2 regions of the Paenibacillus sp. IHBB 10380 genome follow, and region 2 is predicted to be linked to the other one. Evidence: predicted binding sites of a transcription regulator. Region 2 holds the regulator's gene; the other holds the start of a gene.

Region 1 (3,552 bases), 810 kb from region 2:
GTTCAGGAAAATGGAGCAATTGATAAAACAGAAGAAGGTACAATCATCTATGGTTTAGAAGGATACCAACTTATGAATGAAAATGAAGAGTACTTACTTTTCTTAGACAAGAGTCTAACCGATCCTAATATATACTTTGTCAAAGGTGTATATTATGGGAAAGTGCCACTGGAAGATACAAATAAGCAGCAAATTTTATATCCTAATAATACTACTTCACAGTATCAAGGTGAATCAACTGAAAAATTAGAGAAGATTTTCACAGATGCCTTAAATAAATATGGAAAATAATTAAATCAATAAGGGGACTGTCCATTTTAAAAAGGCGAGAAGAGTTACGCCCCAGTTAGTGCTACGTTCAAGTAGCTGTTCGTGTCATTCTCGCCATTCCCCTTCGTGTATATTTGAATGAGAATGAGCCACGAACTATTAATGATATTTTCAATTTCCTCATACTTGATTATCGGAGCTCCTGAAGCGTAAGCCCCTATTGACTCTGCCATGCCTTGAAACTCTGTCTCTCGTTTCTTGGCTTGTTTCCGAACAGAATGTCAACAAAAAAAGATAGTACAAATGTTCGTATAAAGGTATAATAGTGGTAAATTAAAGTCAAAGGAGTCTTGCCTTATGAGTCAAAGAATTCCCTACTATGATGTTGCACCTGATGGTATGAAAATTATGATGGATATGGAGAAGTACACCAAAAAGTCTACAATTAATCGAGCTACAAGAGAACTTATCAAAATTAGAGTCTCTCAAATTAACGGTTGTGCCTTCTGCATAGATATGCATACATCCGATGCTCGTAACATGGGTGAAACCGAACAACGAATTTATTGTTTAAATGCTTGGAATGAATGTACTTTTTATACACCTGAAGAGAAGGTTGCTCTCGAACTATCTGAGCATATTACTCTAATCCCTACCAAAAGAGTTCCTGAAGACCTATATAAGCGAGTACGTGAACAATATGACGAGAAACAATATGTTGACCTTGTTCTAATCATCAATCAAATCAACAGTTGGAATAGAATTTCTATTTCAATGGGTAATACAGCAACTGAAAAATAATTGCTCTCAACGAACATCTTTTGGTGTTCGTTTTCCCCCTCGAAGCAGATATTCAACAGACTCTCCTGTCGTAAGCTCGACATCTCCGAAACCATAATGTCCATGGGGACTGCTTCCTTAATACACCCTCTGAATCAATCTTTGCAGATGCTCTGCTAATTAACCTACCGCCATCCTGCAGCTCGTTACTGCTTGCAGAAAGGGGAGTCTTCTTTTTTTTTTGAAAAAAGGTATAAGAAAGTATAAGTTTTCACTATACTTTGCCTATATTTCTACGAGAAACGGTTACCATCCTTTTAAGGACGGCGAAGCCGTTTTTTCTTGGTGCGCCTAGAATGCAGTTGAAATTGAAACATGGAAAAAATTCCTGGGTATGGGGATCGCTATATACGCCCTAAAGATAAGTGGTAAGTTACAGAAGGATGCATCGTCCCCTACTATTTGGCTCTACAGGAGACAATGTTTACCAAACGTATGTTCCTTATAAGTGACGATATGTTATACTGAGAGATAGCTATTTTACTAGGTTGATAAGCTGTCAGTTTACATATAAAGGAGGTATTCCCATGTCGGTTCATTTTCTTATCGGACGCTCGGGAAGCGGTAAGACGACAACTATATTGCAGGACATCTCAGCACGACTTCGGGAGCAACCACAAGGCAAGCCTATGATTCTACTTGTACCGGAGCAAGGCTCCTATCAAGCTGAGCACAGCCTTGTAACCTCTGGAACGATCAAAGGGAGCGTACGTGCTCAAGTGCTTAGTTTTCAGCGTCTAGCCTATCGAGTGATGCAGGAGACGGGCGGATCAGCTCGAGTAGGGATTAGCGAAGAAGGTAAAAAAATGCTTCTTTACAAAATCATCCAACGACGTAAAGAAGAACTGAGATTATTCGGAGCATCAGGAGATCAAATGGGATTCGTAGGCAGACTGGGACAACTCTATACAGAGATGAAGAGATACTGCATTGATGCTTCTCAAGTGGAAGGACAGCTCGCTAGTATGAGGGCAACAGGTGGAGGAACGCCAATTCTACGAGATAAGTTGGGTGACATTCTAACGTTGTATCAAGATTTTGAGCAGGAGTTGTCTCCCCTTTATATCGATAATGAAGATACGCTAGTAGCTCTCTCTGAAGCTGTTTCTCAATCTAGTTATATCAAAGATGCAGATATATGGATTGATGGATTTCATGGCTTTACTCCCCAAGAATTTGTTGTTATACAGCAGCTAATGAAATGTGCTTCTTCTGTAACGATCGCACTTACATTGGATAGACCCTATAGTTTGGGAATGCTCCCTCATGAGCTTGATCTCTTTCATCCGACAGCTACAACGTACGTGAAGATGAAGGGAATGGCATCCGAGTTAAGCGTGGATTCTTTTGATACCCTATTAAATTCAGACCCTCTTCCAAGGTTCGCAGAGAGTCCTGAACTAGCACATCTTGAACGTGGCTTTGACCGTCGAATTCCTTGGCAAGGCCAAGAACAGCACAAGGATGGGAGTTGTTCTGGAATATCATTGCATGTCGCTGTGAATCGCCGGACAGAGGTAGAAGGGGCACTGCGTGAAATGATACGTTTGGCACGAGATGAGGGTGTGAGATATCGGGACATGGCGATATTCGTTCGCCAATTAGGAGATTATGAGCCTATTATTGGATCTATTTTTCGTGATTATGGCGTTCCTTTCTTTCTTGACCAGAAGAGAAGTGAACTACACCATCCGTTGGTAGAGTTCATCAGATCCTCGTTAGATATTGTGCAGCGGCGCTGGCGATACGAGGATGTATTTCGCTGTATTAAGACAGATCTGTTGCTTCCACTGGACGGTTCACTAGATCGGATGGATATGGATCGGTTAGAAAATTATGTGATGGCAAGTGGAATTCAGGGCTATCGCTGGGGGGATGCCTACCCTTGGAAGCGAGTGCCTAGTCTTTCTCTTGAAGAAGGTGACCCTGATCGAGAGAAGAGTGGGGAGCAACTGCTTGAATTAATGGAACGATGCCGTGGCGCGGTAACGAGACCGTTGTTTTCTTTTGAAGAAAGACTTAAGGGGGGCGCATCGGCTCGTGATTTCTGTACTGCAGTCTATGGTCTCTTGGAAGAGGCTGAAGTTCCGCAAAAGTTGGATATTCTTCAGCATGAATCTTTGCAGAATGGATTTCCAGAATTGGCTAAGGAGCATCGTCAATTATGGGGAGCTATCCTCGATTTGCTGGATCAGATTGTAGAGATGATGGGTGACGAGAAGATTGAGCTTGAATTGTTTATTGGTATTCTAGAAACGGGCCTAACCGAGTTAAAGTTGGCTCTAGTTCCACCTTCTCTTGATCAAGTCTTGATCGGGAATATGGATCGGACACGGGCGAGTGGCGTGAAATATACGTTTTTATTAGGCTTCAATGAAGGTGTTGTGCCTGCGGCATATCAAGAAGATGGTGTACTTACGGAACAAGAGCGAAGTGTATTGA
Region 2 (3,552 bases):
TAGAGGAGTCATCACGATCGCGACTCCTCTTTTATTTTATATTTACATATTTCAGTTGTTTGTTTTAGGAATCAAGCGATATGGATTGATAATGTCTGAATTTTATCTTGCTGAGGAACAATGACGAGGTTGTGTCGAGCCTTAGAGGGACGCTGAATGAGGAGTTCGAGTTCTGTTAATTGTAGAAAGAATGTATCACAATGGATTCACCCTGTAGTCCCGGAATATTAAGCAGGATGACAGGAATGACTAACCTCATGTATAAATTATGGAGTAATGGTTGTCAAAACGACCAATTTGTGTGTAGAGGTAGAGGTAGAGGTAGAGGTAGAAGTAGAGACGAAATTAACAACTTCAACAACGACACTTACACCTATGGTAAGTGCTGTATTAATAACCAGATTGGTTACAGTGAGCGTACTTTGTCCTCCTAATTGCAAGACGCCGTTTACGAATAGATTATAGTATCCATTTGAGGTAGGTATGGTAAGACCATCAGCGGCTAAAAGGGTACCCGTATCATCTCTAAACGAGATGGCAGGTATTATAGTGGTTCCAGCTACTATGTTGTCTAGGACTACGGTCGAAGCGAATCTTGTTGTAGTGGGAATAACGGATGTAGTTGTATTGGTGGTAATCGTTCCCGTGATGGTGCTTGATGCAGGTAAACATAACACAATAAGCTCTGCAGCCATATGACATGCTCCTTTCAACTCTAAATGGATAGAATAGTATATGCTAGATTGCAGTGCTCGGTTTGGACAAATCTATCAAAAAGAAACGGATACACCCATATAAATGGAATGTATCCGTTTCTTAATTAAATAGTGCGATAGAAATCAATGAATATCGCGGAAAAGTCCAATGACTTTACCCAGAATTGTAACATGATTCAAACGCAAAGGTTCGTAAGTTGGGTTCTCTGGCTGAAGTCTAATGTGGTCTTTCTCTTTATAAAAGGTTTTGACCGTAGCTTCGTCTTCTTCCGTCATAGCAACAACGATATCTCCATTGTCAGCGGTCTGTTGCTGGCGGACGATAACAAAGTCTCCGTTATGTATACCGGCTTCTATCATACTGTCGCCCATGACAGATAACATGAATACTTTGTCTTCACCTACGAAATGTTGAGGTAGAGGAAAGTAATCTTCTATATTCTCTGTTGCTGTAATTGGAACACCGGCAGTAACTTTGCCGACCATGGGAACACGGGATACTGTATGTGTGAAAAGATGACTACTATCTGATTCTTCTTGTCCTAATATTTCAATAGCTCGTGGCTTAGTAGGATCTCTTCTAATCAAGCCTTTCTTCTCTAATCGATCAAGATGACCATGAACCGTTGAACTAGAAGCTAGTCCGACTGCTTCGCCGATCTCCCGCACAGATGGCGGATATCCCTTAGAGCGTACTTCGTTACGTATAAACTCCAATATGGCTAATTGCCGGCTAGATACCTTCGACATAACACTCTCACCCCATTTAGTGATTTTGACAGAATTATAACATAGAACTTCCGTTCGTACAAACGTAGGTTCTAATAATAGGGGAACAATTGTTCTGAAATGTGTTGAATAAAACAAGTGTTCGTGCTATATTGGATTTATCAAGAGAACAAGTGTTTGGGAGATGATCAAGTATGATGAAATATAGTACTTACCGCAGTATTTATGATACCAACAAAGAATTACAAACATATGTATGGAGAGATAAACTAAGAGATATGATATCTCGTCCCTTGCTTCTAAAGTTATTGCTAGTTATGTTACTTCTAATAATAGGGTGTACTGGAGCAGTTAGTGCTTTCTCAGGGAAATCCGGTCAGTCTAGTGAGATGATGAAGAATATTATTATACAACCTGGGGATACGCTTTGGAAGATTGCAGTATCTGAGAAGCCTGATTATCTAGATACTCGAGTGTATATTAAGGAAATGAAAGAGATAAATGGATTGTCTCAAAGTGGAATACGAGCGGGTGAGGTATTGTCTCTACCTCAATATTAATGATAGCTGAAAGAGCTTGGAAAGGAGGAATCCTTGACAAGCTCTTTTGATCATGGCAAAGTTAGAAAAGAATTCATTAATGGAGGAGATTTCATGGATATTGATAGCTTGATACAACGAATTAATGAGCTTGCCAAGAAGTATACATCTACAGGATTAACAGAAGAAGAAACTCAGGAACGTGCGAGTCTCCGTGAAATCTATCTTCAGAATGTTCGCAACAATTTCCGCAATCAATTAGATTCGATTGAATTTACTGATGATTCGCCTGAGTCAGGTCGGAAATAGCTTATAGAAGTGTATAAATTAAGGGGGATAAAGAATGGCTCGTTCTTGGGAAAGAATGGTACAGAAGAATTCGAAGCAATTGAATAAGAAACGTAAAGAGCAAGGTCTTACGAGTATCTCAAGTTCAAAATCAGTGATGAGTGGTGACATCTTTAAGGGACGTAAAATTCTATTACCATTTACGCTTGTTGTATTGGCCGTATTTTATGGATTGCTTGGGACAATAGCTGAACAAGTTACTGCGGTTGAACAGAAAAGCGCGATTCCTCAATGGCTAATAATAGGGCTATACGTTTTACTGGGAGTCATTATTTTTATGCGCCGTCCTTATTTGCGTGTCGACAAAGAGTCTCTGTACACAACAAGGATGAATCGTGAAGCTCGTGTAGGTGCTATAAATATTAAGAAGATTAGTGTGAAATCAGGTTCTGTAGTGATTGAACAATTGAAGGGGCGTAACTGGGTATTTAGCCGTCTTATAAATCGATACAATACAGAAGCAATGGGCGAAAGTTTAGAGAAATTTGCCGCAACTCATAAGATTCCATTCGAAAAGTAAATGACTTAGAAGAGGGGAAAGAGCATGCCGATAAAAGCCGTATTTTTTGATTTGGATGACACGTTGCTATGGGATGAGCGCAGTGTAGAAGAAGCTTTTGCAGCCGCTTGTCAGACTGCAGCTACAGCTACAGGGGTTGATCCTAAGCAGCTAGAGGAGGCTGTCCGAAGCGAAGCCAGATCACTATATGAATCGTATGAAACATTCTCTTTCACTTCTATGATCGGTATTAACCCTTTTGAAGGCTTGTGGGGAAACTTCACAGCTGGTGAACAACCAGAGTTTCGTCAATTAGAGAAGATTGTGCCTACATATCGTAAGGAATCGTGGAGGCTAGGTCTTTTGAAGTTAGGCATTGATGATGAGAACTTAGCTGGTGAAATATCAGAGCAATTTGGATTAGAGAGACGATCTCGCCCCTATATGTATGACGAAACGTTGCAAGTGTTAGAGGAACTTCACGGTAAAGTGAAATTACTTCTACTTACGAATGGCTGCCCAGCATTGCAACAAGAAAAGTTAGATGGAGTTCCAGCATTAACTCCGTTCTTTGACCAGATTGTCATTTCAGGTAACTTCGGTAAAGGCAAACCAGATGTTTCTATTTTTGAACATGCTTTATCCTCCGTAAATATGTCATCTGATGAAGTACTAATGGTAGGAGATAAGTTAACTACGGATATTCGTGGAGGCCTGAGTG

The links. Region 2 encodes LexA, which represses DNA repair genes until DNA is damaged. Its sites were predicted from a motif close to CGAACATATGTTCG; they were not measured.
Region 1: a site for LexA is predicted at 1,539-1,552, ahead of addB (helicase-exonuclease AddAB subunit AddB). Genes of this name have one in related genera too.

Annotation. Positions count from the first base shown of each region.
Region 1 is NZ_CP010976.1:791,067-794,618, forward strand. It holds gene UB51_RS26190 (hypothetical protein) at 1-291, shown strand, start outside; gene UB51_RS28140 (hypothetical protein) at 336-503, opposite strand; gene UB51_RS03385 (carboxymuconolactone decarboxylase family protein) at 628-1,071, shown strand; gene addB (helicase-exonuclease AddAB subunit AddB) at 1,638-3,552, shown strand, end outside.
Region 2 is NZ_CP010976.1:1,596,133-1,599,684, forward strand. It holds gene UB51_RS07165 (DUF4183 domain-containing protein) at 267-695, opposite strand; gene lexA (transcriptional repressor LexA) at 840-1,466, opposite strand; gene UB51_RS07175 (LysM peptidoglycan-binding domain-containing protein) at 1,640-2,005, shown strand; gene UB51_RS07180 (DUF896 domain-containing protein) at 2,099-2,293, shown strand; gene UB51_RS07185 (hypothetical protein) at 2,328-2,852, shown strand; gene UB51_RS07190 (HAD family hydrolase) at 2,877-3,552, shown strand, end outside.